4 regions of the Kitasatospora sp. NPDC101801 genome follow, and region 1 is predicted to be linked to each of the others. Evidence: riboswitches for the same ligand, from Rfam matches in the RefSeq annotation. Region 1 holds a riboswitch; each other region holds the start of a gene.
What was found. A riboswitch is a leader RNA that binds a small molecule or an ion and turns the genes downstream of it on or off. The one in region 1 is predicted to bind cobalamin.

Region 2: it holds a riboswitch for cobalamin, as region 1 does, so the genes downstream of both, ACIRPK_RS04665 (prenyltransferase/squalene oxidase repeat-containing protein) here and ACIRPK_RS08375 (ribonucleoside-diphosphate reductase subunit alpha) in region 1, are expected to answer to the same signal.
Region 3: it holds a riboswitch for cobalamin, as region 1 does, so the genes downstream of both, metE (5-methyltetrahydropteroyltriglutamate--homocysteine S-methyltransferase) here and ACIRPK_RS08375 (ribonucleoside-diphosphate reductase subunit alpha) in region 1, are expected to answer to the same signal.
Region 4: it holds a riboswitch for cobalamin, as region 1 does, so the genes downstream of both, ACIRPK_RS11390 (cobalamin biosynthesis protein) here and ACIRPK_RS08375 (ribonucleoside-diphosphate reductase subunit alpha) in region 1, are expected to answer to the same signal.

What each region holds. Positions count from the first base shown of each region.
Region 1 covers NZ_JBIWML010000004.1:133,320-140,976, reverse strand. Annotated here, with positions in the region: gene mctP (monocarboxylate uptake permease MctP) at 1-1,155, shown strand, start outside; gene ACIRPK_RS08395 (histidine phosphatase family protein) at 1,269-2,015, shown strand; gene ACIRPK_RS08390 (helix-turn-helix domain-containing protein) at 2,417-3,358, opposite strand; gene ACIRPK_RS08385 (GNAT family N-acetyltransferase) at 3,668-4,162, shown strand; gene ACIRPK_RS08380 (hypothetical protein) at 4,197-5,117, opposite strand; cobalamin riboswitch at 5,274-5,415, shown strand; gene ACIRPK_RS08375 (ribonucleoside-diphosphate reductase subunit alpha) at 5,575-7,657, shown strand, end outside.
Region 2 covers NZ_JBIWML010000002.1:85,966-93,622, reverse strand. Annotated here, with positions in the region: gene ACIRPK_RS04675 (energy-coupling factor transporter transmembrane component T) at 1-670, opposite strand, end outside; gene ACIRPK_RS04670 (SCO2322 family protein) at 672-1,322, opposite strand; gene ACIRPK_RS04665 (prenyltransferase/squalene oxidase repeat-containing protein) at 1,319-2,653, opposite strand; cobalamin riboswitch at 2,735-2,866, opposite strand; gene ACIRPK_RS04660 (TetR family transcriptional regulator) at 2,972-3,562, opposite strand; gene ACIRPK_RS04655 (glycosyltransferase family 4 protein) at 3,897-5,216, shown strand; gene ACIRPK_RS04650 (class I SAM-dependent methyltransferase) at 5,276-6,010, shown strand; gene ACIRPK_RS04645 (prenyltransferase) at 6,007-7,065, shown strand; gene ACIRPK_RS04640 (hypothetical protein) at 7,337-7,657, opposite strand, start outside.
Region 3 covers NZ_JBIWML010000019.1:1,726-9,382, forward strand. Annotated here, with positions in the region: gene ACIRPK_RS21040 (isopenicillin N synthase family dioxygenase) at 1-209, opposite strand, end outside; gene ACIRPK_RS21045 (VOC family protein) at 336-761, opposite strand; gene metE (5-methyltetrahydropteroyltriglutamate--homocysteine S-methyltransferase) at 1,033-3,342, opposite strand; cobalamin riboswitch at 3,501-3,652, opposite strand; gene ACIRPK_RS21055 (phosphatase PAP2 family protein) at 3,920-4,594, shown strand; gene ACIRPK_RS21060 (BlaI/MecI/CopY family transcriptional regulator) at 4,627-5,025, shown strand; gene ACIRPK_RS21065 (MarR family winged helix-turn-helix transcriptional regulator) at 5,035-5,508, opposite strand; gene aspT (aspartate-alanine antiporter) at 5,860-7,539, shown strand.
Region 4 covers NZ_JBIWML010000006.1:201,759-209,415, reverse strand. Annotated here, with positions in the region: gene ACIRPK_RS11395 (YidB family protein) at 327-734, opposite strand; cobalamin riboswitch at 878-1,040, shown strand; gene ACIRPK_RS11390 (cobalamin biosynthesis protein) at 1,141-2,082, shown strand; gene ACIRPK_RS11385 (cobyric acid synthase) at 2,079-3,596, shown strand; gene ACIRPK_RS11380 (putative cobaltochelatase) at 3,593-5,611, shown strand; gene cobO (cob(I)yrinic acid a,c-diamide adenosyltransferase) at 5,614-6,219, shown strand; gene ACIRPK_RS11370 (cobyrinate a,c-diamide synthase) at 6,224-7,600, shown strand; gene ACIRPK_RS11365 (GNAT family N-acetyltransferase) at 7,573-7,657, opposite strand, start outside.

The sequences.
Region 1 (7,657 bases):
GCGGACAGCAACTGGTTCGTCAAGGACCTGCCGCTGTTCCTGGCCTTCGCGGTGCTGGCCGCCTACACCTACTCCTCCGGGCTGCGCGCCCCGGCGCTGATCGCGTTCGTCAAGGACACCCTGGTGTACCTGGTGATCATCGTCGCGGTGATCTACATCCCGATGCGGCTCGGCGGCTACGGGGCGATCTTCGACTCGGCCGCCCAGAAGTTCAGCGCGGTCAACCCGGCCACCGGCAAGCCGGTCGGCTCGCTGGTCACCGGGCCCAAGGCGCAGTGGACGTACGCCACGCTGGCGTTCGGCTCGGCGCTGGCCCTCTTCATGTACCCGCACTCGGTCACCGGGGTGCTGGCCTCCAAGTCCCGGAACACGGTGCGCCGGAACATGGCCATCATGCCCGCGTACTCGCTGATGCTCGGGCTGCTCGCGCTGCTCGGCTTCATGGCCATCGCGGCCGGCGTCGGCAAGGGCGTGAAGGGCTTCAACCCGCAGCTCTCGGTGCCGCAGCTGTTCGAGAACATGTTCCCGGACTGGTTCACCGGGGTGGCCTTCGCCGCGATCGGGATCGGCGCGCTGGTGCCCGCCGCGATCATGTCGATCGCCGCGGCCAACCTGTTCACCCGCAACATCTACAAGGAGTACCTGAAGCCGACCGCCACCCCGGCGGACGAGACCAAGGTCGCCAAGCTCGCCTCGCTGCTGGTCAAGGTCGGCGCGCTGGCCTTCGTCCTGCTGATGGACAAGCAGTTCGCGATCAACCTCCAGCTGCTCGGCGGGATCTGGATCCTGCAGACCTTCGTCTCCATCGTCGGCGGCCTGTTCACCCGGTGGTTCCACCGCGGCGCCCTGCTGGCCGGCTGGGCGGTCGGCATGGCCTACGGCACCTGGAAGGCCTACGGGGTCTCCTCGGCCGCCACCAAGCACTTCGGCGGCAGCTCGGCCGAGATCCCCGGCGTCGGCGAGATCGGCTACATCGGCCTGACCGCCTTCGTGCTCAACGTGCTGGTCACCGTGGTGCTCACGCTGGTGCTGCGGGCCGCCAAGGTGGCCGAGGGCACCGACGAGACCAGCCCGTCCGACTACACGGCCGAGGCTCCGCCCCGGTCGAAGGCGACCGACGCCCCGGAGGCTCCGGAGCCCGTCGCGGCGCACTGATGCGTCCGGGCGCACCGGCCCGGAGCGCGCGCGCCCTGTGATCGCGCCGTCCTTCCGGTCAACACTGGAAGGACGGCGCGATCATTCGTATGACCGGACACGGGGAGAAGAACATGGCGGAACCCAGCAGCAACGTCCTCAACGGCCACCGCAGCACCGTCGGCACCGCGACGCCCCAACCCTCGGTGCTGATCGCCACCAGACACGGCGAGAGCATCGCCAACGTCGAGTTCCAGCTCGCCGCCGAGACCGGTGCCCTGACCGTCCCGATCACCTGCCGGGACGCCGACATCCCGCTCTCGCTGCACGGCCAGGCCCAGGCCCAGGCCCTCGGCCGCTGGTGGGCCGCCCTCCCCCCGGCCGACCGGCCGCGCTCGGTCTGGTGCTCCCCGTACGTCCGCACCACCGAGACCGCCCGGATCGCGATCGCCCAGGCGAGCGGGCTCGGCGCGGTGCCGGTCGGTCTGCCCGTCCGCCACGACGACCGGCTGCGGGACCGGGAGCTGGGCGTGCTGGAGATGCTCACCAAGGCCGCGATCGAGAAGGAGCACCCCGGCGAGGCGGCCCGCCGCCGCAAGATGGGCGAGCTCTACTACCGGCCGCCGGGGGGCGAATCGTTTCTGGACGTCGCCCTCCGGGTCCGGAGCCTGCTCCGTGACCTCCGGGAGGAGGAGGACGGCCGGCCGGTGCTGGTGGTCGCGCACGACTGCCCGGTCCTGATGCTCCGTTACGTCCTCGACCGCCTGACCGAATCCCAGCTCCTCGACCTCCCCCCGGTCGCCAACTGCTCCACCAGCACCTGGCGCAACCACACCGGCCGCCTCACCCCCGACGGCTGGAACCGCACCGACCACCTCTAGGCAGACACTGCGGCAGCCAGGGGCTCGGGGCCCTGCTGATGTGCGGCTCCGCCGACCTTTCGGCACGAGGTGCACCACCAGGGGCTCGGGGCCCTGCTGATGTGCGGCTCCGCCGGCCTTTCGGCACGAGGTGCACCACCAGGGGCTCGGGGAACTGCTGATGTGCGGCTCCGCCGACCTTCCGGCACGAGGTGCACCACCAGGGGCTCGGGGAACTGCGACGCCGGCCTCGGAAAAGGTCACCGTCGCGTGGGTGGTCAGGGACTTTCGCAGTGACCCGAACGCCAGATCTCCTCGCAGTTCCCCGAGCCCCTGGACCGTAGCCGGTTGAGCACCTGCCTGCGGCCCAGCCCCGAGCCCCTGGGGAGTCGACCGCTGAGCACCTGCCAAAAGGCCAGGCGTCAGCCGAAGTTGCGGCGGTACGCCTGCGGGGTGGTGCCCAGCCAGCGGGTGAAGTGGTGGCGCAGGGTGGCCGCGTTGCCGAAGCCGCAGGAGGCCGCCACCGTCTCGACCGGCTCGTTGGTGCCCTCCAGCAGGCGCTGGGCCTGCAGCAGCCGCTGGTTGGTGAGCCAGCGGTGCGGGGTGGTGCCGGTCTCCTGCTGGAACCGGCGGGCGAAGGTGCGCGGCGACATGTGGGCCCGGACGGCGAGTTGTTCCACCGTCAGCTCCTGGTGGAGGTGCCGGCGCAGCCAATCCAGCAGGCCCCCGAGCGAGTCCTCGTCGGCCTCCGGCAGCGGGCGGGCGATGAACTGGGCCTGCCCGCCGTCCCGGTGCGGCGCGACCACCATCCGCCGGGCGATCCCCCGGGCCACCTCGGCGCCCTGGAACTTACGGACCAGGTGCAGGCAGGCGTCGATCCCGGCGGCGGTGCCGGCCGAGGTGATCACCGGGTCCTCGTCCACGTAGAGCACGTCCGGCTCGACCCGGGTGAGCGGGAAGCGGGCGGCCAGCCGGTCGGTGTGCCGCCAGTGGGTGGTCGAGCGGCGGCCGTCCAACAGGCCGGCGGCGCCCAGCAGGAAGGCGCCGCTGCAGATCGACAGCACCCGGGCGCCGCGCTCCGCCGCCGCCCGCAGCCCCTCGATCAGCGGCGCCGGGTACTCGTCCCGGATCGTGGTGGCGGCGGCGATCACCAGGTCCGCCTGGGCCAGCCGCTCGGCGCCGTGCTCGACGTCGATGCTGTAGCCCGCGTGGGTGCGCAGCTTCCCGGGCCGGTCGGAGGCCACCGCGAAGTCGTACACCGGCAGGCCGTTGTCGCTCCGGTCGAGGCCGAACACCTCGCAGGCCAGGCCGAGTTCGAAGGGGTGGACCTCTTCCAGTACCACGGTCACGACGTTCTGCAGCATGCCCCCAGGATGCCCGATGGCAGGATATCGACGCAACAGGGCTTTTCTGCCACTCGTCCGGCCGCCGAGCCCCGAGGAGAGTGGGGACATGACCTCCTCCACCCTCGCAAGCACACTGGCCCTGATCGGCATCGTCGGCTCGTTCGCCCTGCTGGGCGTGCTGGTCGGCCGGGACGTCGAACGCACCTCCCGGCACGGACGCGACAACTGGCAGCGCCCCGGCGGCTATCCGCGCGACCCCGCCCCCGGCGACCGGTTGCTCGGCACCCTCCCCGCCGCCTCCGACCCGCGTTCGGGCACACTGGCGGCATGGACCTCGTCATCCGCCGCGCCGTCGAAGGCGATCTCGAAGCAGTCGGAGCCGTCACCCACGAAGCCTTCGTCGGTGACGGCCACAGCCCGGCCGACGGCCCTTACGCCGCCAAACTTCTCGACGCCCGCCCCCGGTTCGAGCAGGCGGAACTCCTCGTCGCGGTCGATCCGGCGGACGGACGAGTACTCGGCTGCGTGACCTTCGCGGTCGGCGGCACCGACTTCGCCGACATAGCCGAACCGCACGAAGGCGAGATCCGGATGCTGGCGGTCAGCGGCGCGGCCCGCGGCCGGGGCGCGGGCGAGGCCCTGGTCCGCGCCTCGATCGCGCGCAGCCGGGAGCTCGGCCTGACCGCGATGGCCTTCTCCACCCGCCCGTCGATGACCTCGGCCCACCGGCTCTACGAGCGCCTGGGCTTCCGGCGGACCCCCGAACGCGACTGGGAGGTCCGCCCGGGCGTCCTGCTGCTGACCTACGGCATGGACCTCTGACGGGTCGTCCGGCCCTCGGCCGGACCGGCGGGCGTCAGCCGGCCGGGGTCGGCGTGCTCTTCTTGACCACCCGGTCGGTCAGGGTCTGCTTGGTGAGGTCCGCGAAGGACTTGGCGGCGGCCGCCGAGACCGGGTCGTCCTTGACCTCGGGCTTGAGCGAGCCGGACACCGTGTAGTACGCGTACCGGCCGAGCGTGGCGTGGGTCTCCGGGCAGCCGCCCGAGGTGCAGAAGTTGGCGTTCTTCTCGGCCAGCCCCTGGATCGCCCCGGCGTGCTTGGCCAGCACGGCGTCGGCGCTCTCCTTCTTGTCGAACACCGCGATGCCGACCGTCACCACGCTGCCTTCGGAGACGTAGCTGGCGCGCACCAGGCTCCGGCAGGAGGAGGCGACCAGGACCTTGCCGAGGCCGCCGGTGGTCGTGCCGCAGGCGGGGTCGTCATCGGTGACCAGCCGCGTCCACGCCCGGCCGTCGACCGTCCTGGTCTGGGCCGGGAAGAGCGCGGCGGCGTCGGTCGGGCCCTTGTCGGTGGCCGCACTGGCCAGCAGCTCGGCGGGCTTCGGCGAGGCGGTCGGCTTCGCGGGGGAGCTGGCCGGCGGGGACGGCACGGGCGTCGGATCGGCCTCGGTCTTGTCGCGCTTGCCGGCGATCACCACGCCGGTGACGGTCAGCGCGCCGACCACCAGGACGGCGAGGACACCGCCGATCACGAGCCGGCGGCGCCTGCTGCGGGACTCCCGCTCGTGACGGTCCGCCAGACCGACCCAGTCGGGCTCGGCCGGCGCGGCGTACTGCTGCGGCCACGGCGCCTGCTGGGGCAGGTACGAGCCGTCCGGCAGGCCGGGCCCCGGCTGGGGGTACGGCGGCTGCGGAACCGGCTGACCCGGAATCGGACCCTGGCCGGGTATCGGCTGTTCGGGCTGCTGGTCGGCCGGCGTACCCGTTCCCTCGCTCATGAGGCGAGATAGTAAACCAAACCGCCGACGCAGGGTCGTTCGGTGACTGTTTCGTGCCCCGGCGGTGTGCGCCGACCGCGCTCCCGGCAGCGTTCCCGAAACAGAGCCGGAGTCAGCCCGACACACTGCGCGCACAAGATGTGGGGTCACGTCGGCAGGGTGCCACTACATGTATGCTCGCTTTCGCTGTCGACGCAGGGGAACCCGGTGTGATTCCGGGACTGCCCCGCAGCGGTGAGCGGGCTCCTCCAGCAGGTTCCCGCAAGTCCGATGACCTGCCGACCGTGTGCCACAGGGCTTCCCCGCAGTCGCCATGCAGCACAGCAGTATCGTCCGGGCCTCGCGGGTGGGCCGGGGGGTGGTTCGCGCGCGCCGTGAGGTGTTCCGCGCTGCCTTCCCCTGCGCCCTGACGGGTCCGGTGCCCCTCGCCGACCGCCGCCGCCAGGAGAGAAGCGCCTTGACCATCGCTGCCTCAGTTGCCCTGCCCTCCCAGGGTTCTGCCGACTCCGCCCAGACCGATCCAGGTGCTGCGCTGCTTCGGCTGCTCACCGACCGCAGCATCGACCTGCCCCAGGTGGACCCCGGCCACGTCGCGGCCGCTGCGCTGCGCGGCCGGAACGCCAACTCGGACTTCGCCGAGCTGCGCGGACTGGCCGTGGAGGCTGCCGCCTCGATGATCGCCGAGGACCCGCAGTACTCGAAGCTCGCCGCCCGCCTGCTCGCGCTGGAGATCCAGGACGAGGCGATCGGCCAGGGCGCGCTCTCCTTCTCCGCCTCGATCGTGGTCGGCCACACCGAGGGCCTGATCGGCGACGTCACGGCCGCCCTGGTGGCCAAGCACGCCGACGCCTTCGACGCGCTGATCGACCAGCGCGGTGACGACCGCTTCGAGTACTTCGGCCTGCGCACCGTGCAGTCCCGGTACCTGCTGCGCCACCCGATCACCCGCAAGGTGATCGAGACCCCGCAGCACTTCCTGCTCCGGGTCGCCGCCGGTCTCGCGGTCGGCGACACCGAGCAGTCGGTGGCCGAGGTGGCCGAGCTCTACACCCTGATGAGCCGGCTGGAGTACCTGACCTCCTCGCCGACCCTCTTCAACTCCGGCACCAAGCACCCGCAGATGTCCTCCTGCTACCTGCTGGACTCGCCGCTGGACAACCTGGACTCGATCTACAGCCGCTACGCGCAGATCGCCCGGCTCTCCAAGCACGCCGGCGGCATCGGCCTCTCCTACAGCCGGATCCGTTCGCGCGGCAGCCTGATCCGTGGCACCAACGGCCAGTCCAACGGCATCGTCCCGTTCCTGCGCACCCTGGACTCCTCGGTCGCCGCGGTGAACCAGGGCGGCCGCCGCAAGGGCGCCGCCTGCGTGTACCTGGAGACCTGGCACGCCGACATCGAGGAGTTCCTGGAGCTCCGCGACAACACCGGCGAGGAGGCCCGCCGGACCCACAACCTGAACCTGGCGCACTGGATCCCGGACGAGTTCATGCGCCGGGTGAACGCCAACGCCGACTGGTCGCTGTTCTCCCCGGTCGACGTGCCCGAGCTGGTCGACCTCTGGGGCGCCGACTTCGACGCCGCGTACCTGAAGGCCGAGGCCGAGGGCAAGGCGATCCGCACCATCCCGGCGCAGACCCTGTACGCCCGGATGATGCGCACCCTGGCCACCACCGGCAACGGCTGGATGACCTTCAAGGACGCCTCCAACCGCGCCGCCAACCAGACCGCCGTGCCCGGCCGCACCGTGCACTCCTCCAACCTCTGCACCGAGATCATCGAGGTCACCGACGACTCCGAGACCGCGGTCTGCAACCTCGGCTCGGTCAACCTCGGTGCCCACGTGGCGATCGGCGCCTCCGCGGCCGACCTGCTGAACGCGATGGACTGGGACCGGCTGGACGCCACCGTGCGCACCGCCGTGACCTTCCTGGACCGGGTCATCGACATCAACTTCTACCCGACCACCGAGGCCGGCACCTCCAACTCCCGCTGGCGCCCGGTCGGCCTGGGCGTGATGGGCCTGCAGGACGTCTTCTTCCAGCTCCGGCTGGACTTCGACTCGGCCGAGGCCAAGCAGCTCTCCACCCTGATCGCCGAGCGGATCATGCTGGTCGCCTACGAGCGCTCCAGCGAGCTGGCCGTGCAGCTCGGCCGGCACGAGGCGTACGCGGAGACCCGCGCCGCCCGGGGCCAGCTGCACATCGACCACTTCGAGACGGCCCCGCAGTGGACCGAGCGCTGGGACGCGCTGCGCGCCACCATCGCCGAGACCGGCCTGCGCAACTCGCTGCTGCTGGCGATCGCGCCGACCGCGACCATCGCCTCGATCGCCGGTGTCTACGAGTGCATCGAGCCGCAGGTGTCCAACCTGTTCAAGCGCGAGACCCTCTCCGGCGAGTTCCTCCAGGTCAACCCGTACCTGGTCCGCGAGCTCAAGGAGCTGGGCGTCTGGGACGCGCAGACCCGGGACGCGCTGCGCGAGTCGAACGGTTCGGTGCAGGACCTCAACTGGCTGCCCACCGAGGTCCGTTCGCTCT
Region 2 (7,657 bases), on a different contig from region 1:
GGGCGGACTCCAGCACCGGCAGCCCGACGCTGAGCAGCGAGCGCAGGCCCCGGTCGGAGCGGCCGCGCAGCCGGCGGGCCGACCTGATCCGCCGGACGTCCGCGACCAGGTTGGGGGTGAAGGTGAGCGCCACCACGGCGGCCACCCCGGCCTCGTACAGCGCGCCGGGCAGGGCGCGCAGCAGCCGGGCCGGGTTGGCCAGCGCGTTGGCGGCGCCGACGCAGATCAGCAGGGTGGCCAGCCGCAGGCTCTGGTAGAGCGAGAAGAGCAGCCCCTCCAGGGTGACCGCGCCACCGATCCGCACCCCCTGCGCCCAGTCCGGCAGCGGGAGTTGGGGCAGCGTGAAGAGCACGTGGGTGCCGCCGACCCCGGAGCCGAGGAAGACCGTGAAGAGCAGCCGGACGCCGAGCACCACCAGCGCCAGCCGGACGAAGGCGGCGTACGAGCGGGCCCAGGGCTCGGTGCTGCGGCGGGCCGCGACCACGTAGCCGGAGACCGCCACGATCAGCAGGAGCAGCAGCGGGTTGGTGGTGCGGGAGGCCGCCGCGCCGAGCCCGATCGCCCAGAGCCACCAGGCACCGGGGTGCAGGTGGCGCGGGCCGATCGCGGAGCGGGTCGAGCGGACGGGGCGGGCGGGCCGCAGCCGGCCGGTGGTGGGCACGGGTGACACCTCAGGAGTCGCGACGGCGCCGAGCCTGCCAGACCGCGCCGGCGGCGAGGACCACGATCACCGCACCGCCTGCCAGCAGGCCGACCGACGGGCCCGGACTCCCGCCCTTGGCACCGGAGTCGGCCCCGGCCCCGACGGTGTCGCCGCAGCCGGCGCGCGGGTAGCCGGCGATCGCGCACAGGATGCCGCCGGAGTCGTAGCGCAGCGGCGGGGCGACGGCGGCCAGCACCTCGGCGGAGCTGGCGGCGGTGGGGACCGCCGCGCAGGTCGTCCGGGCGGCCGGCGGGGCCTCACCGGCCGGTGCGTCGGCGGCGGTGCCGAAGTCCAGCACCACGGCGATCCGCTTCTTCCCGGCCTGGGCCGGCACGTCCGCGCAGACCGCGCCGAAGTCGCCCGCCGCGGTCGGCCGGGCGGCGCCCTGCCCACCGTCGGGGCTGACCGCGAACCGCCAGCCGTCCACCGCGCCGTCCGGCGGCACGTACACCACCGGGCCCTGCTGCTGGTAGGCCCAGGCGCTCTCGGACCACTTCCAGAACGACCAGTAGCGGTAGCCGGTGGCCTGCGCGGGTGCGGCGAGCAGGAACGGGAGCAGCAGGGCCAGCACGGCGGCGACGGCCGGGGCCACCGCCGCCCGGGGGAGCGGGAGGGTCACTTCTGCTCGTCGCCCTCGGACTTGCCGCCGTCGGTCTTGTTCGGGCCACCGGCGGGCCGGCCCGCGCGCTTGCGCCGGAGGCTGAGCAGCAGGCCGCCGCCGATGCCGACCAGCAGGCCGATGCCGACCAGCCAGACCGGCGAGATGCCGTTGTCGTCGTCCGCCCGGGTGGCCCCGCTGTCGTTCCGGGCGTCGGTCGCGGCCGCGGCGGCCGGGACGGACTTCGGCGCCGGGCCCGCGTCGATCAGCAGCTGGACCGTGTTGGTGCCGCCGAAGTGGTACGGGTCGAGCTGGACGGCCTCGGCGGTCAGCAGCATCAGCGCGGCGGCCGAGGCGTCGGTGCCGGACTTGCCCTTGGCGGCCCAGTCGTGGCCGTTGCCGGCCAGCCATTCGGCGGCGGGCGCGGCCGTGGCCGGGCGCCCGGACTGGACCAGGCCGAGCACGGTCCAGGCGGTCGCGGTGTAGTCGGGGGTCGCGGCGGCGCCGGGCATGGTCTGCATCAGGTGCTGCCCGTTCGCATCCAGCTGGGCGGCCAGGTACGAGCCCGCCGCCTCGGCGGAGTCCGCGTGCGGCACGGTGACCGTGGCGGTGGCGCAGTCCAGCGGCTTGGGCGGGGTGTCCACCCGGTTGGTGTTGGTGACCGGCAGCTTGCCGCCGGCCGCGGCCAGCAGCGCCTGCGAGCCGGCCAGGTCGTTGGCCTTGAGCGAGCCGTCCGGGGACGGCTGGTAGGCGAACGCCCCGCGCTGCTCGGCGGGTGCGGCGCAGCCGAGCTGGAACAGCGCCAGGCCGTCGTAGGCGTTCTTGCCGTTCCTGGTCACCGCGGCCGGGTCGATGTTGGCGGCCAGCAGCGCGTTGACGGCGAGCCCGGTGGAGTTGGCGTCGCCCGGGGTGCCGGGGTTGAGCGGCCAGCTGCCGTCCGCGTTCTGCACGGCCTTCAGCCAGTCGGAGCCGCGGGTCACCTCGTCCCGGTGCCCGCCGAGCTGCTGGAGCGCCTGGATCGCCATCGCGGTGGCGTTGCTGTCCTCGGCCTTGGGGTCGCAGGCCACCGAGGGGTCGGACCGGAACGGCGCCCAGCCGCCGTCCGCGCACTGCTGACCCGTCAGCCAGACCACGGCCGCGTCGGACGGGACGACCTTGACCGAGCCGAGCGCGGTGAGGGCCAGCGACTGCCGAAAGACGCCGTCGTACGTCGGGTCACCCTTGCCGTAGAGCGCGGCCGGGGCGGCGGCGGGCGTGGGGGTGGGGGTGTCCGCGAAGGCGGGGACGGCGGCGGCGCCGGTCAGCAGGGCGGCGGCCAGCGCGGCTGCGCCCGTGCGGGCGGTGGTGAGCATGAGGGTCGACGTGCCTTTCGGTGAGCGGAGCAGCGGCCCGAGGCGGGCCGCCCGTAGACCTCGACGGAGCCGGGTGCCCGGCACTGCCGCTCGCTCCCCGGCGGGCATCCCGACTGTGACGGTTGCGTGGTCAGCGCCGGAGTCGCACCGGCTTCCCCCGCACGAGGAGCGGATGAAGTTGTTGATCCTGCGTCCAAGACTCTAACCGTCCGACCGGACTCCCCCCGGCCGGACACGGTCCGGGGGCTCCGGGGACCGGAACCGGTACCAGTTCTTCCGGCCGGAACGGGACGGACGCGCTCCGGTACCGGCCGGGCGTCAGAGCACCAGCAGCCGGGCGGCGGTGTGCAGGTCACCGCGGACCTCGGCGAGCGAGGCGCGGCCGGAGAGCCAGGCCAGCAGGGTGGCGTGCCAGGTGTGCGCGATCACCCGCAGCGCGGCCTGCTGGGCCGGCGACGGGGTGGGGCCGAGCTGCGCGGCGTCCAGCACGATGGCCGAGGTGACGGCCGAGACGGCGTCCACCTCGGCACCGACCGAGCGGTCGGCGAAGGACAGCGCGCGGACCATCGCCTCGGCGAGGCGGGGTTCGCGCTGGAGCGCGTGGAACGCCTGGGTGAGCGTCTCGGCCACCCGGCCGGCCGGGTCCTCGCCGGTCGGCGGGTGGCGGCGGACCTGCTCGTGCAGGTGCTGGAGCTGCTCCTGCATCACCGCCACCAACAGGTGCACCTTGGACGGGAAGTAGCGGTAGAGGGTGCCGAGCGCGACCTCGGCGGTCTCCGCCACCTCGCGCATCTGGACCGCCTCGTAACCGCCCCGGGCGGCCAGCGCGGTGGCGGCCCGCAGGATCCGGCGGCGGCGTTCGGCCTGCCGGGGGGTGAGCCCGGTTCCGAGGGCGGCGGTGGTGGTCAAGGGGGCTCCCTGAGCGCGCGCGTGGGTGACCGGATCGAGGCGATTCAACCACGGGGTGGGAAATGAGGACACGTCAGCGAGAGGGTGCTCCGAGAGTTATGTCACAGTGAACGCCGGGTGGGCGGGCTCCGCGGACGGGTCAGAATGGAGCCCTCCGGTACCGGCGTACTCGTGAGTAGCACTCTGCGGGGGCGATCTGCCGCCCTCGGGTGCGGGCCGGTATCGTCAGGGTCTCTCATTGTTCGATCAGCCCAATGACGAGCTCCACCATCATGAAACGTGATCTACTTTCCCGCCGCCGCGCAGGCCGGGGAGTAGGGGACAGGAGCCCCGGATGACCGCGCTGCCGCCGCGACCGCTGCGGATCGCCCTGCTGTCCTACCGGGGCGACCCGTACTGCGGCGGCCAGGGCGTCTACGTCCGGCACCTGTCCCGCGAGCTGGCCAGGCTCGGGCACCACGTGGACGTGGTCGGGGCCCAGCCCTTCCCGGTGCTCGACCCGGTCGAGGGGTCCGGCAGCGTCCGGCTGGTGGAGCTGCCCAGCCTGGACCTGTACCGCGCCGACGACCCGTTCCGCACCCCCGCGCTGACCGAGTACCGGGGCCTGGTCGACCTGCTGGAGGTGGCCGGGATGCGGACCGGCGGCTTCCCCGAGCCGCTCACCTTCTCGCTCCGGGCCCGGCAGTACCTGGCCGCGCACAAGGGCCGCTACGACGTGGTGCACGACAACCAGACCCTCGGCTACGGCCTGCTCGGGCTGGCCAGGCACGGCTTCCCGCTGGTCACCACCGTGCACCACCCGATCACCGTGGACCGCCGGCTGGAGCTGGCCGCCGCGCCGACCCGGCTGAAGCGGCTGTCGCTGCGCCGCTGGTACGCCTTCACCCGGATGCAGCGCCGGGTGGCCGCCCGGCTGGAGCACGTGATCACCGTCTCCGGCAGCTCGAAGGCCGAGATCGCCGAGCAGCTCGGCACCCCGCCCGGCAACATCGCGGTGGTCCCGATCGGCGCCGACACCCGGCTCTGGTCGCCCTCGGACGCGATCGCCCGGGTGCCCGGACGGATCGTCACCACCTCCAGCGCGGACGTCCCGCTGAAGGGCCTGGTGTACCTGGTCGAGGCGCTGGCCAAGCTGCGCACCGAGCGGGACGCGCACCTGGTGGTGGTCGGCAAGCCGCAGCGCGGCGAGGGCCCGGTGGCCGAGGCGGTCCGCCGGTTCGGCCTGGAGCGGCAGATCGAGTTCCGCACCGGGCTCACCGACCAGGAGCTGGTCGACCTGTACCGCTCGGCCGAGGTGGCCTGCGTGCCCTCGCTGTACGAGGGCTTCTCGCTGCCCGCCGCCGAGGCGATGGCCACCGGCACCCCGCTGGTCGCCACCACCGGCGGCGCGATCCCCGAGGTGGCGGGCCCGGACGGCGAGACCTGCCTGGCGGTGCCGCCCGGCGACGCCGGTGCGCTGGCCGCCGCGCTCGGCCGGCTGCTGGACGACCCCGAGCTGCGGTCCGAGCTCGGCGCGGCCGGGCGGGAGCGGGTGCTGGCCGGGTTCACCTGGCAGCGGGCCGCCGAACTGACCGCCGACCGCTACCGCGCGGCGATCGCCACCGGGGCCGGGCAGCGCGCCAGGGCCGGCGCGGGCTGGCGCTACGTCGCCTGACCGGCCCGCCTGACGGCCGATCACTTTTTTGCCGAGTACCAACGAATGGGAGCCCCGCAGTGCTGACCGTCGATTTCTCCCGCTTCCCGCTCGCCCCCGGCGACCGGGTGCTCGACCTGGGCTGTGGCGGGGGCCGGCACGCCTTCGAGTGCTACCGGCGCGGCGCGAACGTGGTGGCCCTGGACCGGAACGGCGAGGAGATCGCCGAGGTGCAGAAGTGGTTCGCCGCGATGGAGCAGGCCGGGGAGGCGCCGGCCGGGGCCTCGGCGGTGGCGATCGAGGGCGACGCGCTCAACCTGCCGTTCGACGACGACACCTTCGACAAGATCATCATCTCCGAGGTGATGGAGCACATCCCGGACGACAAGGGCGTGCTGGCCGAGATGGTCCGGGTGCTCAAGCCGGGCGGCCTGCTGGCCGTCACCGTGCCGCGCTACCTGCCGGAGAAGATCTGCTGGGCGCTCTCCGACGAGTACCACGAGGTCGAGGGCGGGCACATCCGGATCTACAAGGGCGACGAGCTGGTCGAGAAGGTGCGGGAGTCCGGCCTGGAGCCGTACGGCGAGCACCACGCGCACGCGCTGCACTCGCCGTACTGGTGGATCAAGTGCGCCGTCGGCGTCAACAACGACAAGGCGCTGCCGGTCCGGGCCTACCACCAGCTGCTGGTCTGGGACATCATCGGCACCCCGGTGATCTCGAAGATCACCAAGGCGGCCGAGAAGGCGCTCAACCCGGTGCTCGGCAAGAGCTTCGTGGTGTACGCCGGCAAGCCGCGACGGGCCGGCTCGTGACCGCCGCCATCCCGGAGGCGCTGCTGCTGGACGGGGTGCTGGACGCCCGTCAGGCCGCCGACACGGTGCGCTCGATCCTGGCCGACCAGCAGCCCGACGGCGCCATCCCGTGGTTCGGCGGCGGCCACCTGGACCCGTGGGACCACACCGAGGCCGCGATGGCGCTGGACACGGCGGGCGAACACGCCGCCGCCGAGGCGGCGTACCGCTGGCTGGCGGCCCGGCAGAACGCCGACGGCTCCTGGTACGCGGCGTACGTGGACGGCGAGGTGACCAACCGGGCCAAGGAGACCAACTTCTGCGCCTACCTGGCGGTCGGCGTCTGGCACCACCACCTCTCCTCGGGTGACGACGCCTTCCTGGACTGGATCTGGCCCACTGTCCGCCGGGCACTGGACTTCACGGTCGGGCTGCGGCTGCCGGGCGGCCCGATCGCCTGGCGGCAGGACGAGGACGGCAGCGCGCCGCAGGAGGCGCTGCTGACCGGCTCGTCCAGCATCCTGCACGCCCTGCGGTGCGGTCTCGCCATCGCGGACTACCTCGAAGAGCCGCAGCCGGACTGGGAGTTGGCGGCCGGACGGCTCCGGCACGCGATCACCCACCACCCGGAGCGGTTCCTCGACAAGGACCGCTACTCGATGGACTGGTACTACCCCGTGCTCGGCACCGCGCTGCGCGGCCCGGCGGCGGTGGCCCGGATCGAACGGGACTGGGAGCGCTTCGTGGTGCCCGGCCTCGGGGTCCGCTGCGTCAGCGACCGGCCCTGGGTGACCGGCGGGGAGAGCGCCGAACTCGCGCTCGCGCTCTGGGCGGTGGGCCAGTCCGACCGCGCTGTGGAGATCCTGCGCTGGATCCAGCACCTGCGGCACCAGGACGGCTCCTACTGGACCGGGTACGTCTTCGAGGACGACGCGATCTGGCCGGAGGAGCGCACCACCTGGACGGCCGGGGCGCTGCTGCTCGCGGTGGCGGCGCTCGGCGGCGACCACGCGACGGTGGCGGTCTTCGGCGGGGACCAGCTGCCGGCCGGACTCGTCGTCGGCGACTGCTGCTGACCCGACGGCAGAGGGGCGGGGGGGGGGGGGGGGGGGGGGGGGGGGGGGGGGGCGGCCGCCGGGCGGGGGCCCCCCCCCCCCCGCGGGGGGGGGGGGGCGGGGCGCCGGCGGCGGCCCCCGCGCGGGGGGGCGGGCCCCCCCGGCGCGGGGGGGGTTCGGGGGCGGCCCCCCGCGCCGGGCCGCCCTCTGGGGCGCCCCCCCCCCCCCCCCGCCCGGGGGGGGGGCGGGGGGCCGCGCCCCCCCCCCGCCCCTCTGCACGTACCGGACCGGATCAGCCGCGCTGGATGCCGGAGGCGTCGTTCAGCAGGCCGTGCGAGCCGTCCTGGAGCTGGGCGACCAGCGAGTTGCCGCGCTGCTCGATCGCCAGGTACCAGGTGCCGGGCACCAGCTCGCCGACCGGCGGGCCGACCGGGTTGTCCTTCGGCGCGAGCTGACGCGGCGCCGGGACGGCGAACCAGAACGGTGCGAAGTCCGCGGCCGGGGCGGCCGGGGTGGGCACCGGGACGGCGGGCTGGACCTGGGTCGGCTCCTGGTGCGCGGGGGCGGGCTGCGGTGCGGCCTGACCCGGCGTCGGGTAGCCGTAGCCCTGCTG
Region 3 (7,657 bases), on a different contig from region 1:
CGGTCGGCCTCCGGGAGGGCGAAGAAGGCGTGCATGGCGTCGGTCAGCGCAGTGGTCTCCCCGGTGGTCACGCCGTGGCCGGTGAGCTGGAAGAACCCCACCTCGGTGGCGGCGGCGCGGAGCGCGTCGTGCAGCCGGGCCCGGTCGTCGGCGGTGCCGTCGGCGAGCGAGAGGTCGATGACGGGGAGGCCGGTGGGTTGCGCTGTCATGGCTGCCTTCCGAGGTGGTGATTCCCCCACGGATCGTACACAGAACCAGATTATGGCCCGGAGGGGGCCTTGACCCGGTGGGGAGCCGACGGCGACCGGCCTCGGAGCGTCGGGCGGGGCGGTGTCTCAGCCTTTCCGGGGCTCGCCCCGGTAGGTGCCGAAGGCCCACAGGTTGCCCTCGGGGTCGCGCACGGTGAAGTCCCGTGAGCCGTCCGTGCCGTAGTCGGTGTCGTGCGGTTCCGCGACCACGGTGGCACCGGCGGCGACGGCCCGGGCGAACAGCGCGTCCGGGTCCTCGGTGACCACGACGTACGCACCGAAGTGGCCCGGCCGCAGCGGCCACGGGTCCTCGTCGCTGTCCTCCTCGCGGGCCGAGCCGAGCATGATCCCGCCACCGGCAGGCCAGCTGAGCTGGGCGTGGTGCACGTGCGTCCCGTCCGCGTAGACGGCGGTGGCCTCGAAGCCGAACGCCTCGGTCAGGAACCCGATCAACGCGTGGGCGTCGTGCGCCCGCAGGCTGGGCCAGACCTGGGGCGGGGGCGGCTGGGTCATCGGGTGCTCCTCGGTCGGGGCCTGCGGTCGGCGGTCCGGGCTCGGGTCTTCCCGGCCCAGGGTAGGCCGGGGCCGGGCGGGCCCGGCGGATCCCGCGCCGGAGGAGTTCGGCGGCACCGCCCGCCCGGACGTCAGTCGCCGGGCGCCGGGGGTGGGCCGGGGCGCCGAGCGCCTGGGTACGGTGCGCTCCGACGCTCCGGGCCCGACGCCGACCGGTCGCGCACCGGGGCGGGGGTGCCGTGGCAGGCACCTCCGCCCCGGGCGGCCCGGCTCAGCCGGTGAGTTCGGTGCGGACCAGCCGGGCGGCCGCGACCAGACTGTCCAGTGAGGCCCGGGTCTCCGGCCAGCCCCGGGTCTTCAGACCGCAGTCGGGGTTGACCCAGAGCCGTTCGGCGGGGATCGCCGCCAGGCCCGCGCGGAGCAGTGCGGCCGCCTCGGCGGTGCTGGGCACCCGGGGCGAGTGGATGTCGTAGACACCCGGGCCGACCTCGCGCGGGTAGCCCGCCTCGGCCAGCTCGTGGGCGACCTCCATGTGCGAGCGGGCCGCCTCCAACGAGATGACGTCGGCGTCGAGTTCGTCGATCGCGGTCATGATCGCGCCGAACTCCGCGTAGCACATGTGGGTGTGGATCTGGGTGTCCGCCCGGACTCCGGAGGTGGAGAGCCGGAACGCCTCGGTGGCCCAGTCCAGGTACGCCGGGCGGTCGGCCGTGCGCAGCGGCAGGGTCTCCCGCAGGGCGGGCTCGTCCACCTGGATCACGGCCGCGCCGGCCGCCTCCAGGTCGGTGACCTCGTCGCGCAGGGCGAGCGCCACCTGGCGGGCGGTGTCGCCGAGCGGCTGGTCGTCGCGGACGAATGACCAGGCCAGCATGGTGACGGGCCCGGTGAGCATGCCCTTCACCGGACGGTCGGTCAGCTCCTGGGCGTACCGGAACCAGTCGACGGTCATCGGGGCGGGCCGGGAGATGTCGCCCGCCAGCACCGGCGGCCGGACGTACCGGGTGCCGTAGGACTGCACCCAGCCGTGCCGGGTGGCCAGGTAGCCGGTCAGCTGCTCGGCGAAGTACTGCACCATGTCGTTGCGTTCGGGCTCGCCGTGCACCAGGACGTCCAGGCCCGCCTTCTCCTGGTAGGCGATCACCTCCCGGACCTCGGACTCCATCCGCTCCCGGTAGCCCGCCTGGTCGAGCCGCCCGGCCCGCAGGTCGGCCCGGGCCGTGCGCAGCTCGGTGGTCTGCGGGAACGAGCCGATCGTGGTGGTCGGCAGCAACGGCAGGCGGAGCCGGGCCCGTTGGGCGACGCTCCGCTCGGCGTACGGCTGCGGGCGGCGGCCGTCCCCGGTGGTGGTCGCCGCGACCCGGGCCCGGACCTCGGGGTCGCGGGTGACCGCGGAACCGGCCCGGGAGGCCAGGTCGGCGCGGTTGGCGGCCAGGTCGGCCGCGATGGTGCCGGTGCCCTCGCGCAGGCCCCGGGCGAGCAGGGTGATCTCGGCGGTCTTCTGCTCGGCGAAGGCCAGCCAGCGGGAGATCTGCGGGTCCAGGTCGCGTTCCCGGTCGGCGTCCAGCGGGACGTGCAGCAGCGAGCAGGACGGGGCGACGTCGACCCGGTCGGCCAGCCCGAGCAGGGTGGCCAGGGTGGAGAGGGACTGCTCCAGGTCGTTGATCCAGACGTTGCGGCCGTCCACCACGCCGGCGATCAGTCGCTTGCCGGGCAGGCCGCCGACGGCGGCGAGTTCGGCCAGGTTGGCGGCGGCCGGGCCGGTGAAGTCCAGCCCGACGCCCTCGACCGGGGACCTGGCCAGCACCTTGAGCGCCTCACCGGCCCGGTCGAAGTAGCTGGCCACCAGCAGCTTCGGACGCTCCGTCAGGGCGCCCAGCTCGCGGTAGACCCGGGCGGCGGCGCCCAGTTCGGCGGGGGTGCGGTCCTGCACCAGCGCGGGTTCGTCCAGCTGGACCCAGTCGGCCCCGGCGGTCCACAGCTCGGCGAGCAGTTCGGCGTAGACCGGCAGCAGCCGGTCGAGCAGGGTGATCGGCCGGAAGTCCGCGGCCACGCCCGGGGCGGGCTTGGCGAGCAGCAGGTAGGTGAACGGCCCGACCAGGACCGGTCGCGCGCGGTGCCCGAGCACGACGGCCTCGCGCAGCTCGGTGACCGCCTTGGCGGGGTTCGCCACGAAGACCGTTTCCGGGCCCAACTCGGGCACCAGGTAGTGGTAGTTGGTGTCGAACCACTTGGTCATCTCCAGCGGCGCGACGTCCTGGGTGCCACGGGCCATGGCGAAGTAGCCGGCCAGCGGGTCGGCGTCCACGGCGGCCCGGTGGCGGGGCGGGACCGCGCCGACCGCGACGGTCGCGTCGAGCATGTGGTCGTACAACGAGAAGTCCCCGGTGGGCACTTCGGTGACACCGGCCTCGGTGAGCCGCCGCCAGGTGTCGCGGCGCAGGCCGGCGGTGGTGGCGTGCAGGGCGTCGGCGTCGACGCGGCCGGCCCAGTAGCTCTCGACCGCCTTCTTCAGTTCCCGGTTCGGGCCCTGCCTCGGGTAGCCGTACACGGTGGCCTGCGGAGCGGTGGAACGCGTGGTCACGGAACTCTCCTTCGCGAGTCGCGCTGCGATCCCGGGAGAGCACGAGGACGTGCAGGTACGGCCGCGCGGACGCGGCACCATGATGTGCCCGCCCGCTCCGCCGACCCGCCCACGAGGTCACCGAGATCACCGCGTGCGGGGTGCACGCGGGCAGTGGCAGGTCTTCGGACTCGCGGGCACACCGACCTCGGAAGGCCGACACCTACTGGCCGTCGCTTCCCGGACCCCGGCGGGGCCCAGTGCATGTGACGGCGGTCGTTCCCACTCACCGCTGCGGGGCAGTCCCGGATTCCCACCGGGTTCCCTCTTACGACGCGCCTGCCTGGCTGGCAGGGCGAACCGACTGCAAGCCCCAGCCTAGGCCCACCGGAGCGGCTCCGGACGCCGTTGTCCGAATGATCGACGGCATACCGTTGCGGGTCGGCTCCGGATCCGGTCCTGATCGCCACCGGGTGCCCGGCTGACGGGTGGTCAGCCAGGTTGGGGTCTACAGTGATGTAGACGGACGCGGAGCCGTCCCCGACGAGAGGCGCCGACCCATGCCCGATCCAGCCGGACCGTCGCCCGTGCGTGCCGGATGACGCGGCGAGCTGTGCTGATCGGGGTGCCGCTGCTGCTGTTCGCCCTGCTCAGTACGGTGTTGGTGCTGCACGGCCGGGGTCCGTACCCGGTGGAATCGGAGCTGCACTCCTGGCTGCTGACGCACCGTCCGGCCTGGGCGGTGCGGACGGTCGGCCTCGTGACGGACCTGGGGACCGGGGCCCCGCCCTACCTGGCGGCCGTCGCGGCGGGTCTCCGCTGGGCCCACTGCGCCGGGCGCAGCGTCGTACGGGTCTGTGCGCCGGTGCTGGCGCTGGCGGTCGGGCAGGTGATCCGCACCGGGCTGATGCTGGCGGTCGGGCGGAGCCGGCCGCCGGTGGCGGACTGGGCCACCTCGGCGAGCGGCTACTCCTACCCCTCCGGGCACACCTTCACCGCCGCCGTCGCCGCCGGGCTGCTCGCCTGGGCCCTGCTGCGCGTGGCCCGGCGGCCGTGGGTCACCCCCGCCGTGGTCGCGCTGGGCGCGGCGGGGGTGGCGGTCGGCCTGAGCCGGGTCTACCTCGGCGTGCACTGGGCCTTCGACGTGCTCGGCGGCTGGCTGCTCGCGGCGCTCTGGCTGGCGCTGGTGCTGCCCCTGCTCGCCCGGCTCGACCTGGCGGCGGGAGCGCCGGGGGTGACCGAACTACAATCCCGGAGCAGTGGTCTACGGTGATGTAGACGAACCGGGTGGAAGGCGAGGTCCCCGTGGCAGAGGCGATACGCCGCCAGGCCGGCGAGCTGGAGGACGCGGTGCTCGGCGCACTGTGGGCCGCCGGTCGCCCGCTCACCGAGCCCGAGGTCCGCGGCGCCCTGCCGGGTGACCCGGCCCGCACCACCGTCGCCACCATCCTGGCCCGGCTGCACGACAAGGGCACGGTCCGGCGTAACCGCCAGGGCCGGGCCTTCGCCTACAGCCCGGCGGTGGAGGACCGCGCCGCGCTGTCCGCGCGGCGGATGCACAGCGAACTGGACCGGGGTGACGACCGCTCAGGCACGCTCGCCCGGTTCGTCTCCCGGCTCAGCCCCGACGACGAGCGACTGGTGCGCGCACTGCTGGAGTCGTCGCGGGAGGAGCGGGACCGGGAGGAGCGGGACCGGCCCTGACCCGGGCGGCTACCGGGCGGCCGGCCGGGCCCGGCCGCGCGCCGCGGCGCCGGCGCAGACCCGCCGCAGCAGGTAGTTGAGCTCGGTGCGCTCCCCGCGGGTCAGCGGCGCGAGCAGGTCGTCCTGGGCCGCCGTGGCGTCTCCCCGCAGGGTGGTCAGCATCGTCTGCCCGGCCGGGGCCAGGGAGACCAGCTGCCGCCGGCCGCCGGCGTGCACCACCATCGAGTCCAGCAGGCCCGCCGCCAGGAGCTCGTCGATGATCCGGGAGGCGTCCGCCTCCGACGCCTCGACCTGCACGGCGAGGTCGAACCGGGCGTGCGGGCCGTGCTCCGCCAGGGTGGACAGGACCAGCTGGTGGACGGGGCCGAGCCCGCGCCGGCCGAGCCGCTCCGCCAGCAGCGCGTCCGCCGCCCGGCCCGCCTCGGACAGCAGGTGCACGGTCTGCTCCGAGGACTTCGACGAGCTCTGTCTCCGGTCGTACACGCCGCGTCCAATCACTGGGGAGGGCCGTCCCACCTCCGGCCGAGGGCCCGCGACCGCCGACACCCACGGCGCACAGCTGCCGTGCGCCGGGTACGGGACGTCTGGGCCCCGTACGCACGTGGCGCTCCGCGCCGGCAGATACGCGAAGTAAATCGAGGTCACCATAACCGGTGCCCGGCTGATCGGTCTACATCGATGTCGTCACCAGGGCTGGTCAGCGGCCCGCGCGGGCCCGGGGCCGCCCGGCTGACCCGCCGTCACTCGTTCGGCAGCACGGGCGGGCCCCGGGCGCCGGAGTGGGTTCTGATGCAGTAGACGATCATCAGTGCCCGGCGTACGGAGGTCCATGGAATGAGTCTGCTGCGCGAGAACGCGGTGCTGGCCCTGTTCGCCTGTCTGGCACTCGGCTACCTGGTGGGAAAGCTCAAGGTCGGCCCGATCCAACTCGGTGGCATCTGCGGGACGCTGATCGTCTCGATGCTGATCGGAGCGCAGCACGTCGGGGTGAACGCGGACGTCAAGAACGTGGCGTTCGCGCTGTTCATCTTCTCGCTCGGCTACCTGGCCGGGCCGCAGTTCTTCGCGAACCTGAATGCCAAGGGCCTGCGCTTCGGCGTGCTCTCGGTGATGGAGGCCGTGATCGTCATCGCGATGGCGTACGGCATCGCCAAGGCGGGCGGGCTCGACGTCGGTACGGCGGCCGGCATCCTGGCCGGTTCGGCCACCGAGTCGGCGGTGGTCGGTACCGCGCAGGAGGCGATCACCAAGCTGCCGGGGATCACCGCGGACCAGTCCAGCGAGCTGCAGGCGCACGTGGCCACCGCGTACTCGGTCTGCTACCTGTTCGGCCTGATCAGCATCGTCCTGCTGACCAGTCAGTTCTTCCCGATGCTGATGCGGATCAACCTGGCCGACGCCTCCCGCGAGCTGTGGGACAAGATGCGCGGCAGCGGCGGTGGGCTGGAGGCCGGCGAGACCGCCTCGCTGCCCGGTCTGGTGGGCCGGACCTACCTGGTGTCGCAGGGCGAGGGGTCCAGCCTGCAGCAGCTGGAGGACGCGGTCCGGCAGGACGCCTCGATCGAGGGCGTCAAGCGGGGGAACGAGGTGCTCAAGGTCGCACCGGGGCTGAAGCTCCGGCGCGGTGACCGGGTGCTGGTGGTCGGCATGCGGGACGCGGTCCGGGAGACCGGGCACGAGCTCGGGCCGGAGACCTCCGGGGTGCCCGGGCTGGACAGCCCGCTGACGGTGCGCCAGGTGGTGATCACCGACAAGCGGGTGGCCGGACAGACCGTCACCCAGCTGCGCGAGCGGGAGGCCGCCGCCACCGAGGGCATCTACCTGACCGGCGTCCAGCGGGTCGACCAGGACATCCCGGCGGTCGGTGAGACCGAGCTGCATCAGGGCGACACGCTGACCGTGGTCGGCACCGGGTCCAAGGTCGAGCGGTTCACCAAGGCGGTCGGCGCCAAGGTGCGCACCGACAGCGCGGACTGGATCTACATCGGTCTCGGCATCTGCCTGGGCGTGCTGCTCGGCATGGTCACCATCCACGCCGGGTCCGCCAACCTGTCGCTCGGCACCGGCGGCGGCTGCCTGATCTCCGGCCTGGTGTTCGGCTGGCTGCGGGCCCAGCGCCCGACCTTCGGCGCGTACCCGCCGGTGGCCGCGCAGACCATGAAGGACCTCGGCCTGTCCATCTTCATCGCCGTCACCGGCATGGCGGCCGGACCGGACGCCGGGCCGCTGCTCAAGCAGTACCCGCTGCTGCTGCCGCTGTCCGGGATCGCGATGGTGGTGGTGCCGGCCTTCCTGGGGCTGTTCATCGGCCGCAAGCTGCTGAAGATCGAGAAGCCGATCCTGATCGGCGCGATCGCGGGCCAGCAGTGTTCGACCCCCGCCATCACGGCCGTCAGCAACGTGGCGCAGAGCAGCGTGCCGATGCTCGGTTACACGATCACGTACACCATCTCCAACTTCCTGCTCCCGCTGACCGGGCCGATCTTCGTGGGCCTGATCGGGCTGCAGACCTGACCTGGGGTCGGGACCTGACCGGATTCGGGACCTGAGTCACCGTCAAGGGTCGTGAACCGACGGCCGCCCCGCTACCGGGGAGTGCGCCGTCGGTGCCCCCTGGCGGCGGGGCGGCCGG
Region 4 (7,657 bases), on a different contig from region 1:
CAGGGGCTCGGGGCTGCGCCGTAGGCAGGCGCCCAGCCGTCAACTACCCAGGGGCTCGGGGCTGCGCCGTAGGCAGGCGCCCAGCCGTCAACTACCCAGGGGCTCGGGGAACTGCGAGGAGATCTGGCGCTCGGGTCACTGCGAAAGTCCCTGACCACCCACGCAGCGATCACCTTGCAAAGGCCGGCGTCGCAGTTCCCCGAGCCCCTGACTCTTCCGAAGCACCTGCCAAAAGGTCGGCGGCGCCCATGCGGCGGAGCCGCACAACAGCACAGCTCCGAGCCCCTGGTGGTGCACCACGTGCGCCCGCGCGGCGGAGCGGGGCGTCAGTTCTGCTTGCCGAAGAGCTCGTCGAGGGTGGCCGGGGTGGGGACTTCGCCGGTGGGGGTGAGCTGGTCGACGGCGGTGGGGAGCTGGGCGGCGAGGCGTTGGGTGAGTTCGTCGCGGGAGAGGCCGGACTGCTGGGCCAGGGCGTCCAGTTCGCGGTCGGGCAGGGCGGCGGCGAGCTCCGCGCCGGAGACCGGGTGGTTGTCACCGGTGCCGACCCAGGACTGGGCCTGGGAGCCGAGGCCGCCCTGGGTGAGCTGTTGGAGCAGTGCGCCGAGACCGCCAGCCGCCCCCTGGCCGCTGCCGAGTGCGCCGAGCAGCAGGGCGAGCAGGTTCCCCCCGCCGCCGGCGGCACCGCCGCCCGTGCCGCCGAGCAGACCCCCGAGAAGCTTGCCGAGATCGGTCATGACCGTCCTCCAGTCCGGTCGCGGACCCACGCCGCGCCAGGGCCAGCTTCACCCGCCCGGGAGCGCCCCGCGCGGTGGGGCGAACAGACGTGTGACCAAGCCCTCCGCACCCTTTGTTGACTGCCGGTCCGGCCACGTGATGGGATCTTTCAGCCAAACGGAGGCAAACAGAGGAAGCCGGTGCGAGTCCGGCGCGGTCCCGCCACTGTCACCGGGGAGCACCCTCGACCCATGGTCACGACGGCCCGCCGATGCGGCTGTTGGAAGGCCCGGGGGTGTGTCCGACCCGGAAGCCAGGAGACTCTCGCCCCCGGTACGTCGATCCAGGGCGCGGACCCTGAGTGAGGACACGCACGCCCATGCCGGCAGCCCTGAACCGAGCCGACCCGCCCCCGTCGTGCGCCGACTGACCCCCGCGCTCCCCTTCCTGCTCGGGTCCGTCGCCGGGTACCTGGCCGACGCGAGGTTCGCCGATCCCCGGCGGGGTCACCCCGTCGCCGTCTTCGGCTCCGCCGCGTCCCGGCTCGAGGGCCGGCTCTGGCGTGACCACCGGGCGGCCGGGGCCGCGTACACCGCCGCCTGTGTGGGCACCGTCGCGGCCGGGGCGGTGCTCGCCGAACGGGCCCTGCGCCGGGCGCCGCTGGCCCGGGCCGGCCTGGCGGCCGCCGCGACCTGGACGGTGCTGGGCGGCACCTCGCTGACCCGGGAGGCCCGCACCATCGGCCGCTCGCTCCGGGCGGACGATCTCGCGGCCGCCCGGGAGCGGCTGCCGCACCTGTGCGGCCGGGACCCGAGCGCGCTGGACGGGCCCGCGATCGCCCGGGCCGTGGTGGAGTCGGTCGCCGAGAACACCGCCGACGCCGTGGTGAACGCGCTCACCTGGGGCGCGCTGGCCGGTACGCCGGGCCTGCTCGCGTTCCGGGCCGTCAACACCCTGGACGCGATGGTCGGGCACCGTTCCCCGCGCCACCTGCGGTTCGGCTGGGCGTCGGCCCGGCTGGACGACCTGGCGGGCTGGCCGGGGGCCCGGCTGACCGCGCTGCTCACGGTGGCGGCGGCCCCCGAGCCTGCCACCGCCTGGCGGGTCTGGCGCCGTGACGGCTCGTCACACCCGAGCCCGAACGCGGGGCAGGCCGAGTCGGCCTTCGCCGGGGCGCTCGGGGTCCGGCTGGGTGGCACCCTGCGGTACGGGGAGCGGGTCGAGCACCGGCCGGTGCTCGGCGGCGAGCTGCGGCCGGTGACGGTCGACGACATCGAACGGGCCTGCACGCTGTCCCGGCGGGTCGGAGTCCTGGCACTGGCGGTCACCGTGACCGGCCGGGCCCTGTACGCGTGGAGGAAGTCGTGAGCGGTTCGCTGCTGGTCGCCGGAACGACCTCGGACGCGGGCAAGAGCGTGGTCACCGCGGGCATCTGCCGCTGGCTGGCCCGACAGGGCGTCAGGGTCGCGCCGTTCAAGGCGCAGAACATGTCGCTGAACTCCTTCGTCACCGCCGACGGCGCCGAGATCGGCCGGGCGCAGGCGATGCAGGCGCAGGCCGCCCGGGTGGAGCCGGAGGCGGCGATGAACCCGGTGCTGCTCAAGCCCGGTGCGGACGGCCGCAGTCAGGTGGTGCTGCTCGGCCGGGCGATCGCCGAGGTCGGCGCGCTGGACTACCGCGAGCGCAAGCCGGTGCTGCTGGAGCGGGCCCTGGAGTGCCTGGCCGACCTGCGCAGCCGGTACGAGGTGGTGGTCTGCGAGGGCGCGGGCTCCCCCGCCGAGATCAACCTGCGGGACCGGGACATCGCCAACATGGGCCTGGCCACGGCGGCGAAGCTGCCGGTGGTGGTGGTCGGCGACATCGACCGGGGCGGGGTGTTCGCCGCGATGTACGGGACGCTGGCGCTGCTCTCGGCCGAGGACCAGGCGCTGGTGGCGGGCTGGTTCGTGAACAAGTTCCGGGGCGACGCCCGGCTGCTGGCGCCCGGGCTCGAGATGCTGCGCGAGCTGACGGGCCGTCCGGTACTGGGCACCCTGCCGATGCTGTCCGGGCTGTGGCTGGACGCCGAGGACTCGCTCGACCTGACCACCGTGGTGGACCGGGGCTCGGTGCGCGGCCCGGTCGGCGCCGACGTGCTGCGGGTCGCGGTGGTCCGCTTCCCGAGGCTGTCCAACTTCACCGACCTGGACGCGCTGGCCCAGGAGCCCGGGGTGCTGGTCCGCTGGGCCACCCGGGCCGAGGAGCTGGCCGACGCGGATCTGGTGGTGCTGCCCGGCACCCGGGCCACCGTGGCGGACCTGGCCTGGCTGCGCGAACGCGGTCTGGAGCCGGTGCTGAAGGCGCGGGCGGCGGCCGGCCGGCCGGTGCTCGGGGTCTGCGGCGGGTACCAGATGCTCGGTCAGGTGATCGAGGATCAGGTGGAGTCCAGGGCGGGCACCGTCCAGGGCCTCGGCCTGCTGCCGACCCGGGTGGTGTTCGGCCGGGAGAAGGTGCTGGCCCGACCGGTCGGCGAGGCTTTCGGCGAGCGGGTCGAAGGGTACGAGATCCACCACGGCGTGGTGACGGTCGAGAGCGGGGAGCCCTTCTTGGACGGCTGCCGGGTCGGCTCGGTCCGGGGCACCACCTGGCACGGCGCGCTGGAGAACGACGGCTTCCGCCGGGCGCTGCTGCGCGAGGTGGCCGAGCAGGCGGGCCGGGCTTTCGTCCCGGCCCCCGACACCTCGTTCGCCGCCGCCCGGGAGGAACGCCTGGACCGGCTGGGCGACCTGATCGAGGAGCACGCCGACACCGACGCACTGTGGAAGCTGATCGAGGGCGGCGCGCCCGCCCACCTGCCGTTCGTCCCACCCGGGGCGCCCCGAGCTACGGAGACCGACCGATGACCGACGTGCGTTACCCCTTCACCGCGATCGTCGGCATGGCCGACCTGCGGCTCGGGCTGCTGCTGAACGCCGTCTCGCCGGCCGTCGGCGGGGTGCTGGTGCGCGGCGAGAAGGGCACCGCCAAGTCGACCATGGTGCGGGCCCTGGCCGGGCTGCTGCCCTCGATCGACACCGTGCCCGGCTGCCGGTTCTCCTGCGACCCGGCCTCCCCCGACCAGGGCTGCCCGGACGGCCCGCACACCCCGGCCGGAGGCGACCGCCGCCCGGCGCACCTGGTGGAGCTGCCGGTCGGCGTCTCCGAGGACCGGATCGTCGGCTCGCTCGACCTGGAGCGCGCGCTGGCCGAGGGCGTCAAGGCGTACGAGCCCGGCCTGCTGGCCAAGGCGCACCGGGGCGTGCTCTACATCGACGAGGTGAACCTGCTCCAGGACCACGTGGTGGACCTGCTGCTGGACGCCGCCGCGATGGGCCGCTCGTACGTCGAGCGGGAGGGCGTCTCGGTCCGGCACGCGGCCCGCTTCCTGCTGGTCGGCACGATGAACCCGGAGGAGGGTGAGCTGCGGCCGCAGCTGCTGGACCGGTTCGGCCTCACCGTGGAGATCGCCGCCACCCGGGAGCCGGGCGAGCGGGCCGAGGTGGTCCGCCGCCGGCTGGCGTACGACGCCGACCCGGACGGCTTCGCGGCCCGGTTCGCGGCCGAGGAGCGGGAGCTGGCCGAACGGATCACCGCCGCCCGGGAGTTGCTGCCGAGCGTGCTGCTGCCCGATGTGGCGCTGCGTCAGATCACCGCCGTCTGCGCGGCGTTCGAGGTGGACGGGCTGCGCGCGGACATCGTGATGGCCAGGACCGCCGTCGCGCTGGCCGCCTGGGAGGGCCGGACCGAGGTGAGCGAGCAGGACGTCCGCAAGGCCGCCCAGCTGGCTCTGCCGCACCGTCGGCGGCGCAACCCGTTCGACGCCCCCGGGCTGGACGAGGAGCAGCTCGACCGCACCCTGGACGAGCACGCCGAGGGCCCGGAGGACGACGGCCCCGACCCCGACCCCGACGGCGGCCCGGACGGCGGCGGCGCCCCCGAACCGCAGGGCGACGCCCCGGACGGCCCGTCGGCCGCCGAGGAGCCCGCCGGGGAGCCGGAGCTGCCGTCGCAGGCGCAGGGCGGCGGCAGCAAGGCCCCGGTGGCCTCGGCCGGGGAGCCGTACCGGACCCGGCTGTTCAAGGTGCCGGGCACCGGCAAGGGCGCCCAGGGGCGCCGCTCCCCCGCCGAGACCGACGGCGGGCACACCATCCGCTCGCGCCGGCCGCAGGGCCCGCTGAGCCGGCTGCACCTGAGCGCCACCCTGCAGGCCGCCGCACCGCACCAGGCGGCGCGCGGACGGGACTCCAGGGCGCTGGTGCTGCGCAAGGACGACTTCCGGGAACAGGTGCGCCAGGGAAGGGAGTCCAACCTGGTGCTGTTCGTGGTGGACGCCTCGGGGTCGATGGCGGCCCGGCAGCGGATGACCGCCGTCAAGGGCGCGGTGCTCTCGCTGCTGATGGACGCCTACCAGCGGCGGGACAAGATCGGCATGATCACCTTCCGGGGCAGCGGCGCCGAGCTGGCGCTGCCGCCGACCTCCTCGGTCGAGGTCGGCGCGGCCCGGCTGGCACAGCTGCCCACCGGCGGACGGACCCCGCTGGCCGCCGGGCTGCTCCGGGCACACGAGACGCTCCGGGTGGAGCGGATGCGCGACCCGCACCGCCGCCCGCTGCTGGTGGTGGTCACCGACGGCCGGGCCACCGGCGGCAAGGACGCGCTGCCGCAGGCCGGCCGGGCGGCCGGGCTGCTGGCCGCCCAGGGCGTGGCGAGCGTGGTGCTGGACTGCGAGTCCGGCCACGTCCGGCTCGGTCTGGCGCACACCCTGGCGGCCCAGCTGAACGCCTCCGCCGTCACCCTGGACGACCTCAGGGCCGAGGGCGTCGCCGCCCTGGTGCACGCGCACCGGCCCTCCTCCGCCTCGATCCGAAAGGCCGCCTGACCATGCCGCAGGGAAAGCCCGAGACCGTCCCCGACGACGGCCTGACCACCCGTCAGCGCCGCACCCAGCCGATCACCGCCGTGCACACCGGCCCCGGCAAGGGCAAGTCCACCGCCGCCTTCGGGATGGCGCTGCGGGCCTGGAACCAGGGCTGGCCGGTCGGGGTGTTCCAGTTCGTCAAGTCGGCCAAGTGGAAGGTCGGCGAGGAGAACGCGCTCAAGGTGCTCGGCGCCTCCGGCGAGGGCGGCACGGTCGCCTGGCACAAGATGGGCGAGGGCTGGTCCTGGGTCCAGCGCTCCGCCGACATGGTCGAGTCCAGCGAGGAGGCGGCCAAGGAGGGCTGGGAGCAGGTCAAGCGCGACCTGGCCGCCGAGACGTACCGCTTCTACGTACTGGACGAGTTCACCTACCCCATGCACTGGGGCTGGGTCGACGTGGCCGAGGTGGTCGAGGTGCTCCGCAACCGCCCCGGCAACCAGCACGTGGTGATCACCGGCCGGTACGCCAAGGACGAGCTGCTCGAACTGGCCGACCTGGTCACCGAGATGACCAAGCTGAAGCACCCCATGGACGCCGGCCGCAAGGGCCAGCGCGGTATCGAGTGGTAGTCCGTTGAACATCCCCCGTCTCGTCGTCGCCGCGCCCTCCTCGGGCGCGGGCAAGACCACCGTGGCCACCGGCCTGATGGCCGCGCTGGCCGCCCGTGGCCTGGCGGTCTCCCCGCACAAGGTCGGCCCCGACTACATCGACCCCGGTTACCACGCGCTCGCCGCCGGGCGCCCGGGCCGCAACCTGGACGCCTTCATGTGCGGGCCCGACCGGGTCGCCCCGCTGTTCCTGCACGGGGCGGCCGGGGCCGACGTGGCCGTGGTGGAGGGCGTGATGGGGCTCTACGACGGCGCCGCCGGGCGGGGCGAACTGGCCTCCACGGCCCATGTCGCCAAGCTGCTCCGGGCGCCGGTGGTGCTGGTGGTGGACGCCTCCTCGCAGTCCCGCTCGGTGGCCGCGCTGGTGCACGGCTTCGCCTCCTGGGACCCGGAGGTCAGGCTGGCCGGGGTGATCCTCAACCGGGTCGCCTCGGACCGGCACGAGCAGCTGCTCCGGGAGGCGCTGGAGGAGGGCGGCGGGGTCCAGGTGCTCGGCTGCGTCCGGCGTTCGGCCGCCGTCGCCACGCCGTCCCGGCACCTGGGCCTGATCCCGGCCGTCGAGCGGTCGGCGGACGCGCTGCGCGCGGTCCGGGACATGGGCGAGCTGATCGGCGCCTCGGTCGACCTGGACGCGCTGCTCGAACTGGCCCGCAGCGCACCGCCGTTGGACGCCGAGCCGTGGTCGGCCGCCGCCGAGGTGGAGCCGGTGCCCGGCCGGCCCCGGGTCGCGCTGGCGGCCGGTGCGGCGTTCTCCTTCTCGTACGCGGAGAACGCCGAGCTGCTGGCGGCGGCGGGGGCCGAGGTGGTCCCGTTCGACCCGCTGCACGCCCCGGAACTCCCGGCGGGCGCGGCCGGGTTGGTGATCGGCGGCGGCTTCCCGGAGATGTACGTCAAGGAGCTCAGCGCGAACGCCGGGCTGCGCGCCTCGATCGCCGCGCTGGCCGCCGCCGGGGCGCCGGTCAGCGCCGAGTGCGCCGGACTGCTGTACCTGGGAAAGGAGTTGGACGGCGCGCCGATGTGCGGCGTGCTGCCGACCACCGCCCGGATGACCGAACGGCTCACCCTGGGCTACCGGGAGGCGGTCGCGCTCACCGACAGCGTGCTGGCGCCGACCGGCTCGCGGCTGCGCGGGCACGAGTTCCACCGGACGGTCTGCGAGCCGGGCGCGGGCGAGCCGCCCGCCTGGGGCTGGCGGGGCCCGGCCGGGGCCTGCACCGAAGGCTTCGTGAGCGGCTCGGTGCACGCCTCGTACCTGCACCTGCACTGGGCCGGGGCACCCGAACTCGCCGCACGGTTCGTCCGGGCCGCCGCCGACTACGCCGCCGGGGTGGGGAGTTCGTAGATCAGCTCGCGGCCGTCCTCCTCGTCCCACTGCTCGCCGACGTGGACCAGGCCGAAG